DNA from 3 places in the Glutamicibacter sp. 363 genome. Region 2 is predicted to be linked to each of the others. Evidence: riboswitches for the same ligand, from Rfam matches in the RefSeq annotation. Region 2 holds a riboswitch; each other region holds the start of a gene.
What was found. A riboswitch is a leader RNA that binds a small molecule or an ion and turns the genes downstream of it on or off. The one in region 2 is predicted to bind thiamine pyrophosphate.

Region 1 (3,254 bases), on a different contig from region 2:
CCCTGTTGGGTGGACAATCTTCTGATCAGGCTACCGGGGTGGGCCGGGTAGGTGCCGGCCGCCCACCACCGAGAGCAGACAATTCCGGACAATGACACCATACGGGTCAGTAGTGTGATGAGTCATGTTCCCGGCAGTGAGAGGCCTGGTTCCTACCTTGCCAGCTGATCCCAGACCAGCCACTACAAGACTCACAGTGGTGTGAGAGGTGGGGGCTAGACACCCCCACCTACTCGATTCCGTTCCGCTGCGGCCCCGAAGAAAATCAGCCTCCCGCCGCCTCCGCGCGAAACTCCAGCGGACTGATCGGCGGGATGGGATCGGTGGGCAACCGCGCATAATTCAACACATCGATCCGCTGGCCATCGATCAGGAACTTGCCGCGCTCGCGTCCTTCGAGAATGAACCCGCAACGCTCGGCGACTATCCTCGACGCCGGATTGTTCACGCGCAAACCCAACTCCAGTCGCTGCAAGCGGTAGCTGGAGAATAACTCCGCCGAGAGGGCGGCCAACGCCCGGCTGCTCAACCCGCGGCCCCGATGCTCCGCGTGCAGCCAATACCAGACCCAGGCGCTCAGGTTCGCCTCATCGATGATCCCGCACACCAGGCCAACGAGCGCAGAATTCTCGACGACGGCCAACGGAACCTGCCGGGCCGGGAATTCGAGCAACATGCGGACATAGGCTTCGGCCTCGGCAAGCGTACTCACCTCGCCTTGCCGGGCCATATCCGGGCTCGAAAGGAAGGCCGCGAGGACTTGCGGTGCATCCGCTAGGCGAAGCGGACGCAAAGATGCCGTCGTTTGCCCAGCGGCGCCGAGCCGCCGGCCGCTGATCTGGGACGACGCAGATTGACCGGTGCCTTGATGAAAGAGCAATTGCCAACCTTGGGCCGAATGAACCCAGAGCGAGGTGCGTTGGCTCAGGTTCTCCGGCTTGGTTCGCCACCGCAGCATCAGCAGCGAATCGCTGAGCCTGCGCACGCGCGGATCATGCACTTCGTCCCTAGTCGATTCAACGACTGGTTCATTGCACAGCTGCTCGATAATCTGCGCGCGAGAATAGCACCTGCCCGAGGCACCAACCTCTTCGAAATCTGCGTGGAGCAGCCGCAATAATGCCTGCCGATCCCGGCGGACGGCAGGCAAGAGCAGTTGCCGTTCGCCATCGATGACAACCTGTGCCAGCCGATGATCGGTAGACAAATCCTCCGGACCACTGAATTCGCTCATGCCAACGAGTAAAACACAGGCAGAAGCACAGGTTGAAGTCATGAAGTTCGCCAAAGTGAGCTGAGGCATGCTTATAATCCAAGTACTCCGCGGGAGCCCAACAGCGATTGGGCTGAGAGGGCCATGTGCCGACCGCTACACCTGATGCGGGTCATGCCGCCGTAGGAAGGAAATGCCTTCGTGCATATAGTCATTGTCGGCGCCGGAATCATCGGGCTTGCCACGGCATTCGAACTGCGCGCCCGCGGCGCCGAAATCACGCTAGTGGATCCGGCGCCTGGGCTAGGAGCCAGCCACGCCGCGGCGGGAATGCTCGCACCGACCGCCGAAACCACCTGGGGACAGGGCGCACTTCACCGCCTGATGGCCACTTCGGCCAAGGAATACCCCGCATTCATTGACCGCGTGGAACAAACCACCGGCAGCAGACCAGCGTACGTAGAAAACTCCACGCTGGTCGTCGCCGCCGAAACCGCGGATATGGACGCACTGCTTGCGCTCATGAAGCTGCAAGCCTCGCTGGGATTCAGCGCCGAGCGGCTGCTGGGCAGCGCGGCACGCAAACTCGAGCCGGCGCTTGCCACCGGCATCGCCGGCGCCATCCGCTGCGCCGAAGACCAGCAACTGGACCCGCGGTCCCTGCTGCGCATCCTGATCGATGAGCTTGACCGGTCGATCGTGCGCGAAACGGCGGTGCGGCTGCTGCGCCAGGGATCACGGACCAGTGGAGTGCTTACCTCAACTGGCCAAGAAATCCATGGCGATCAGGTACTGCTTGCCAACGGGTTGGGCGCGCTAGCAGGTGCGCCGGCTCTGCCATTGCGCCCGGTCTACGGAGACATCCTCAGGCTCCAAGGACCGGTGGGCGCGCCGCTGATCAAGCACACCGTGCGCGGAATCGTGCATCGGCAGCCGGTCTACCTGGTGCCACGCACCGATGGAAGCCTCGTGCTGGGCGCGTCGAGCCGCGAGGACGGCCAAGAGCAGGTGAACGTGGGAGAAATGCACGCCCTGCTGGACAATGCGCGCAGGCTCGTGCCGGGCATCGTCGACACCACCTTGAACGAGGCGATCGTGCGGGCCAGACCGGCGACACCCGATGATCGGCCGCTGCTCGGACGCGTAGATGAGGGACTGGTGGTTTCCACCGGTTATTCGCGCCACGGGGTGCTGCTTACCCCGCTCGGCGCACGGCTGGGGACCGAGCTGCTGCTCGGGAACCCGGCAGATGCACAACAGCTGACCAGCGTTTCACTCGATAGGTTTGGCGCGCAACTCGCCAACAGCACACCATTTTAGGAGCCAGAGAAGATGCAACAGATCGAATTTATCCTCAACACCGAGGCGGCCACCGTGCCGGCGGGAAGCACCGTGCGCGAGCTGCTCGCGGCGCACTTGGGAAAGAGCATCGGAACGGACGGACGGGCCAGCGACGGGTCGCGTTTAGGCGTTGCGGTGGCGGTGGACTCGGCAGTTGTCCCGCGCAGTGGCTGGAATGACTTCGAGCTGAAGCCCGGCCACCGGGTTGAACTCGTCACCGCGGCTCAGGGAGGCTGAAGATGGAAGAGCTAACTCTTGACACCGATGGCTTCGAGGTCGCCGGGGAACGCTTCGACTCCCGGCTGATTCTCGGCACCGGCGGGGCGACCTCGATGCATACCCTCGAGCAGGCCCTGCATGTTTCGGGCACCGCGCTGACCACCGTCGCCATTCGCCATTTCGCCGCGGCCGGTTCCGGATCGGTGTACGAGCTTCTGGCGCGCAACGGGGTGCGCCCGCTGCCCAATACCGCCGGATGCTTCACCGCGCGAGATGCGGTGCTCACCGCCCAGCTGGCGCGCGAAGCGTTGGAAACCGACTGGATCAAGCTCGAGGTGATCGCCGATGAGCATACGCTGCTGCCGGATCCCATCGAATTGTTCGCCGCGGCCGAAGAACTCGTCGCCGACGGTTTTAAGGTGTTCGCCTACACCAACGATGATCCGGCCCTGGCCATGCGGCTCGAACAGCTCGGCGTGGC
Region 2 (3,254 bases):
TCAGCCCATCGGCCAGGTTGCTGCTTGCTTCGACACTGCCCGTAGCCGGCTCAAGCAATCCGCCTAAGGTCAGCGCCAAGGTGGATTTCCCTGCACCATTTTCCCCGCGAATCACCAACGCTTGGCCGGCGCGCAGCCGCAAGTTGATTTCGGCTGTGGGCACCGCTTGTGCATGGCGCGCCGCGCGCAGTTTCACCGCCGCGAGCAGTTCCTCGCCCTCGCGTGAGTGGAGAGGTTCGGTGTGTGGAACGTAGCCGGGAATCCAGATACCCGCCATGGCTAATTCACGGCGAATCTTTTCATTCTCAAAGAGCGCCCGCGGCTCGAGGTCGTGGGCGATCCCGCCGCCAGGGGCAAGGACGAGTACGCGGTCAACGTGCTCTGCCCAGGCTTGCAAGCGATGTTCCACCACAAGCAGTGTCGCACCGGTGTCATTGGCGGCGGCAAGCACCGCATCACGCAGCGGCTCGATCCCCGAAGGGTCGATATTTGCGGTTGGTTCGTCCAGAAGCATCAGACCGGGGCCCATGGCAAGAATCCCGGCCAAGGCCAGCCGCTGCTTCTGGCCGCCGGAGAGTTCCTGGGTGCGGTGCGACAAGTCCAGATTCCCAAGTCCTACCGCGCGAAGCACCTCGGGGATTCGCGACCGGATCAGTTCCGGAGCCATTCCAAGATTCTCCGCGCCGAAGGCGACATCGTCACCGACCCGGCTCTGCACGATCTGTGTTTCGGGGTCTTGCTGCATCAGCCCGACCGGGAAGCTTCGGGCGAAGGCATCTCGTCGCTGAATCTGCAGTTTGCCGGTCGCCTGCTGCCGTTCGTCGATCTCAAGAACTCCAGCCAAGGCGTGCAAGAGCGTTGATTTACCGGCGCCGGATGGGCCTAGCAGCAGGACCTTTTGCCCGGCAGGAATATGCACGTCCAGTCCGCTGAGCGCCGGCAATGGACGTTCGGCATGGTGCCAGCCAAAGTTGTCGGCCGTGATCTCAAAGCCGCCACCGCCGAGGTGCCCGGGGGTGGCTTCGGTAGTCGAAGAACTCAATTCAGGCACTGCGCAGCGAACCTTCAAGGTGTGCCGAACGGCTAGCCAATGCTCCCAGAGCACCGGTCTTCGCCAGAGCACGGGTTGCCAACCACGAGAGAAGTCCGGCAATAACTAGGCCGGAAATGCCCATGGCAACTACGTGGAACAGCTTCATCGCCTCGGTGTACTCAGCGAAGTAACCCAGCAGGTAGGCTTCGCCGATTCCGCCGAAAATTCCCGACATGAATCCCGCAAGCAGTGCCACCGGCAGGTTCCACCGGCGGTACCTCACTGCGGCAAAGACCACCTCGGCTCCGAGCCCCTGGATCAGGCCGGAGAACAGCACCGCTAATCCCCATTGGGAACCTAGCAAGGCTGAGATGACGGCGGCGAGGATCTCGCAATACAGCGCGGCACCGGGTTTCCGGATAATCAACGCACCGAGCACCGCGGGAAAAAGCCACATGCCAGATACGAAGGCGCTTGCCGGTGGGAAAGCCACGAAAGCAAGGCTGACCAATCCGTATCCGGCGTTCCAAGCCCAAAAGATAACGCCCGAGGCGACCGCGATTACCGAGGCCACAACGATGTCGACCACGCGCCAGCTGGCACGGTTAGTTGCTGGTGCAACGTTCATAAGGTTTGTCCTCCTATGTAAGGAGGGGAGATGCACGGACCGGTGGGCGTTTAATCGCGCGCCATGATCCGCATCCGAGATGCTCGACTTCCTTCGCCGGTACTAGCCGGGGCAGGTTCGAGGGTCTGCGATCTATCGCACTCTCAGCGTCTTGCACCGCGAACGGCATGACGCTCCCCTGTCGGAATGATTACTGCTCAACCACCATACCGCAGGTATGCTGGGCTACAGAACGAAACCTTACGACGCGAATGCGAGGTCCTCATGAACTCAGTGCAGAAGCTTGTTACCCTTGGAATTTCAATGGGAGCGGGAATGCTTGGAAGCCGACTGGTCGACAAGGTCTGGAAAGGCTTCACCGGAAACGACGCGCCACGTCACGGCAAGGAAGCAGCCGCGGAAGCGAGTATGCGCCAGGCTTTGGGGTTCGCCATTTTCTCCGCCGTGGTCGCATCGATTATCCAGGTGCTGGCTGATCGCGGCACCAACAAGGCCATGAAGAAGTTCAGCAAGTAACATTGCCGAATTCCTTTGGTGGGGCAGGCCATTTGGCCTGCCCCACCAAAGTTTAACCAGCAGCTAGGTGCTCTCGGGCTCGTCGTTCTGTGCAGGTTTCGCTGGCGGCACCGCTGCGGTGGTTCCGGTCGTCTGCGAATGATTGCTAATGACCTGTTTTAGTTCATCAACATGCAAGGTTTCTTTCGCCACGTGCTTCGTGCGATATCCGGCGCGGCCAATCATGTGCGCCGATACCGGGGCAGTCAGCAGCTGCAATCCCCAGGCCAAAGCAAAGACCGGGATCAGTCCCCAGCTGCGCAAGTGGATGATGAGTCCGGCGAAGAGCAGCAGGAAGCCCAATACTTGTGGTTTGGTGGCCGCGTGCATGCGTGAAAGCAGATCCGGGAAGGTAATTAAACCGATTCCGGCGATCAGCGACATCAGGGAACCAAGTACCAGCAAGAGCGCAGCGAGTGCTTCTAAGAACGTGTCCATTAGGCGTTCCTCTGATCCGATACGAACCGCGAGACGGTAACCGAGCCGATGAATCCCAAGGTGCAGGCAACCACCGTGAACAGCAGGTAATCGGTGTGCCGGTTCAGCGCCATGTCTAGGCACAGCGCACTGGAAATGATCAACAGCATGACGTCGAGAGCGAGCACCCGGTCAAGAATCGAGGGGCCCTTGAAAACCCGCCACAGGCAAGCGATAGAGGCCAGCGCCAACATCACTCCGCCAATCCATACAGCTATTTCAATCATTTCTTGGGCTTCCTGCTGGAGAAATCCGGACCGCATTCATTCTTGATCGCCTCGTATTCATCGGGGCTTCCGATGGCCATGATCAACCGGCGTTCAATGTCGTGGATATTCGCTCGCGCCTTTTCCACATCCGCATCGCTATTCACATCGAGATAGTGCAGGTACAAGGTGGAACTGCTGCGGTCCACGTCCACCACGAAGGAACCTGGGATCAGGGTCAGCACATGGCCCACGGTCATCACTACCAAGTCAGATTCGGTGCGCAGCGGCACTGCGATCACCGCGCTGCGTGCCTTCTTACGGCGTACTATCGCAACTCGCGCCACATGGCCGC
Region 3 (3,254 bases), on a different contig from region 2:
CCGAGGGGTCGGAGCCGGCAATGGAAAGAATGTTGAGGCTCATTTGGCACCTTCCCAGCGGTCCAGCAGTTCGGCGCTGGCCGCCTGCGGATCCTCGGCGGCGCAGATCGCGCGGACCACCGCCATGCCGGCGGCCCCGCCGTCGCGCAGCGCCGCGGCATCCGCGGCGGTCAGCGAGCCGATGGCCACGGCGGGCAGCTCGGTGAGCCGCTTGGCCCGCAGGAATCCATCGATGCCCAGCGGGGTGGGATGGTCCTTCTTCGTGGGCGTCGCGCGGATCGCCCCGACCCCCAGGTAATCGAGGTATTTCGCGTCGGCGTTGGCCCCGGTCAGCTGTTCATCGGTGGAAGCGCTGAGCCCGATAATCCCCTCGCCGATGATTTCGCGGGCGTAGCGCACCGCAATATCCTTCTGCCCGATGTGGATGCCGGTGACCGCGGCACCCGCTGCCCGTGCCGCGAGGAATACGTCGATGCGGTCGTTGACCAGCAGTTCGGCCTTGCCGGCGGTGAGTTCTGCCGCCGCGCAGGTAAGTTCGAAGAATTCGCGGGCGGTCTCGTTCTTGGCCCGCAGCTGCACCCATTGCACACCCGCGGCCACCGCACCTTCGATGACTTCCAAGGTGCTGCGCGGCTGGCAGCTTTCGGTGTTGGCTACCAGGTAGATTCCCAGATCACGCATTATTTGCCTCCTCAAGGCGCAGGTTGTGCAATTCCTCGGGGTCCAGCAGCGAGAGTTCGTCGAGGAAGGCCGCGGCGAAACTTCCCGGACCGCGGCCGATGGCCAGGGCCTTTTCGGCGGCCAGTCCGTACAGGCCGTGGGCTGCGATCGCCGCGTCGAACGGGTCTTCGCTCACCGCGAGCATTCCGGCGCAGATTGCACCCAGGGCGCAGCCGCCGCCGGTAATCCCGGTCAAGCCGATCCCGTTGCTGTGCACCAGCGTGGTGCGTTTGGCATCGATGATCGCATCGGCCGCCCCGGAGATCGCGACCACCGAACCATATTCGGCGGCCAACTGGCGTCCGGCCTCGATGGCCGCGTGCACGGTGTCCTGCGCGTCCACTCCGCGCCCGGTCGAGCTCCGCCCGGCCAGCGCCAGAATTTCCGAGGCATTGCCGCGGATCAGGGTGGGGCGCTGGGTCACGATTTTTCGCGCGAAGTCAGTGCGCACCGGCAATGCGCCCACGGCCACCGGGTCCAGCACCCAGGGGGTGCCGGCCTGGTTCGCACCGTGAACCGCTTCGTCCATGGCGCGCAGCTGTTCGGTGCTCGGGGTGCCCAGGTTCACCAGGACCGCGGAGGCCACCGCGGCAAATGGCCCGGCTTCGCCGGGCAGGTCGGTCATGGCCGGAGCCGCCCCGGAGGCCAGCAGCGCATTCGCGGTGAAGTTGGTGACCACGGTATTGGTCAGGCAAAACACCAAAGGGGATTGTTGCCGGTAATTCCGGGCAACGGAAGTCAGGGTCATGCGACATCCCTCCGCTAGTTTGAACTAGTTCAGGTTCGACGGGTCTCATCTCAGTCGGTGAATCCGACACCCCGTGTCACTGGCTAGAGCGTACTCACCAAAGCCGCGGAAGAACAAATTATTGCCGCGCCCGGCGTTGCACCAGCGCCCTGACGGTGGCCTCGTCGATTCCCTGAGCTCGGGCCAGCTCCCACACCCGATCCACCGCTTGAACCAGATCACCGGAGGATTTCTCCATATCGGCTCCGGCGTTCACCACCGTTCCGGCACGCCGCCGGGAGGAAACCAGGCCGGTGGCTTCGAGTTCCTTGTAAGCGCGGGCCACCGTCCCGGAAGCGACCCCCAAATCGGTGGCCAGTGCCCGCACCGTAGGGAGCTTGCTTCCCGCCGGCAGCTCGCCCAAGGAAATCAGCGAAGAGATTTGCGTGCGGATCTGTTCATAGGGCGGAACCGCCGCGTCCAGGTCCACGAAAATATGTTGGCTCATACGCGCTGCGGCACCCTAGTTTCTGGGCGGGCCAAAATGATCACTGCCGGGCAGCAGAAGACGATGATCCCCACGGCCGAAACGTAGGGACCTGCCTCGTAACCCCAGGCCAGCATGGCGACGGCCGCCGCGGTGACTACACGGAGGGCGCGTAGTTCGTGAACCTGGCGATACCAAATTTCTTGCTCCACGGTGACATCCCAAGGCAAGGCCGCACGCCGAACCCACCAGATGTGGCAGGCGGTAGCGGCAAGCAACGCGAGGAGCGCACCCAGCGCAAAGACCGGTTTGACCGGAACTAGACCCCAAAAATATTCGAATGGTGGATTGATCAGCAGGTATGTGGCGCCGATGAGCAAGAGTCCGGCGAGCACATAGACATAGCGCGGCAGGTCTGCGCTGTGCCGAGCCAGTGAATGGGTTCCCCTGGACTTCAGGTGCAGGTAGCCCAGGAACCCGGCATTGAGCACCAAGAACAAGAGGGCTACCACCAGGAGCGACACAATTGCCTGCGGGGCATTCTCACCGGGGCGCGCATTGTCCGCGTACTCGGTCTGCACAAGCGAGGAGGAGCAGGCCAGTGCGATGAGTGTGAGCGCGGTGGTGAGGAATCCAATGGCAAACAAATTTTCGCGCATCCGCAAAAAGGAGGAGGCAGGCTTTGGGCTAGTGGTTCTGGCAAAATTTTCCGGTGGCTTCCACAATGCCATGGCGATGAAGGTGATGAGCATGGCCACGTTAGCGGTGTTTTGCCAGGGTTGATACATGGTGCGATCCAGCGACATAAGCCACGAGGCCTTGTAATGCAGCGACGAGGCTCCAACGGAGGCAAAGGCCAGGATCGAGGTGCGCAGCAGCCGGTTGAGCCAGACTTCGCGCAATACCTGGTTATCGTGGGGGCTGAGCGAACCAAGCGGTTTGCGCAGCAAAATGAAGAGCATCGCGATGAGTAGGGCCAGCGCCAGGGAGGCCAGGTTGATGGCAAACAGGGCCAGCATCTGGTCCGCCGCACGCAGTCCGTCGGTCGCGGACTGCGAAACCCAGGTGCTTCCGTAGGCGTCCGAGGAGGCAACCTCATATTGCGGGGGGACCCCGGTGACGTCGCGGATCATCCACAGGGTAAGACCGGCGCCGAGGAGTACCAGCGCGGCGACGGCACTCAAGGCCTTAGGCAACGGCGTCATCATCGAGCGAGGTTCCAGGGAGGCCGCGCGCACATTCGCCACCGACGCCGGCCAGGAGTAGAGGCCGATCAGATAGATCGACAGCAGCCAGAGTGCCGGACCGGTGGCGGCGAGC

Region 1: linked by a shared signal. The riboswitch ahead of thiO (glycine oxidase ThiO) and the one ahead of ACT3UA_RS14750 (ECF transporter S component) in region 2 are both predicted to bind thiamine pyrophosphate.
Region 3: linked by a shared signal. The riboswitch ahead of thiM (hydroxyethylthiazole kinase) and the one ahead of ACT3UA_RS14750 (ECF transporter S component) in region 2 are both predicted to bind thiamine pyrophosphate.

Annotation. Positions count from the first base shown of each region.
Region 1 covers NZ_JBQSYR010000022.1:71,206-74,459, reverse strand. The annotation lists gene ACT3UA_RS13980 (GNAT family N-acetyltransferase) at 266-1,234, opposite strand; TPP riboswitch at 1,314-1,419, shown strand; gene thiO (glycine oxidase ThiO) at 1,415-2,533, shown strand; gene thiS (sulfur carrier protein ThiS) at 2,546-2,791, shown strand; gene ACT3UA_RS13965 (thiazole synthase) at 2,794-3,254, shown strand, end outside.
Region 2 covers NZ_JBQSYR010000025.1:28,707-31,960, reverse strand. The annotation lists gene ACT3UA_RS14755 (ATP-binding cassette domain-containing protein) at 1-1,051, opposite strand, end outside; gene ACT3UA_RS14750 (ECF transporter S component) at 1,044-1,661, opposite strand; TPP riboswitch at 1,733-1,851, opposite strand; gene ACT3UA_RS14745 (DUF4235 domain-containing protein) at 1,926-2,177, shown strand; gene mnhG (monovalent cation/H(+) antiporter subunit G) at 2,241-2,654, opposite strand; gene ACT3UA_RS14735 (monovalent cation/H+ antiporter complex subunit F) at 2,654-2,920, opposite strand; gene ACT3UA_RS14730 (Na+/H+ antiporter subunit E) at 2,917-3,254, opposite strand, start outside.
Region 3 covers NZ_JBQSYR010000002.1:186,322-189,575, forward strand. The annotation lists gene thiD (bifunctional hydroxymethylpyrimidine kinase/phosphomethylpyrimidine kinase) at 1-43, opposite strand, end outside; gene thiE (thiamine phosphate synthase) at 40-681, opposite strand; gene thiM (hydroxyethylthiazole kinase) at 674-1,468, opposite strand; TPP riboswitch at 1,458-1,552, opposite strand; gene ACT3UA_RS02435 (GntR family transcriptional regulator) at 1,587-1,955, opposite strand; gene ACT3UA_RS02440 (hypothetical protein) at 1,952-3,254, opposite strand, start outside.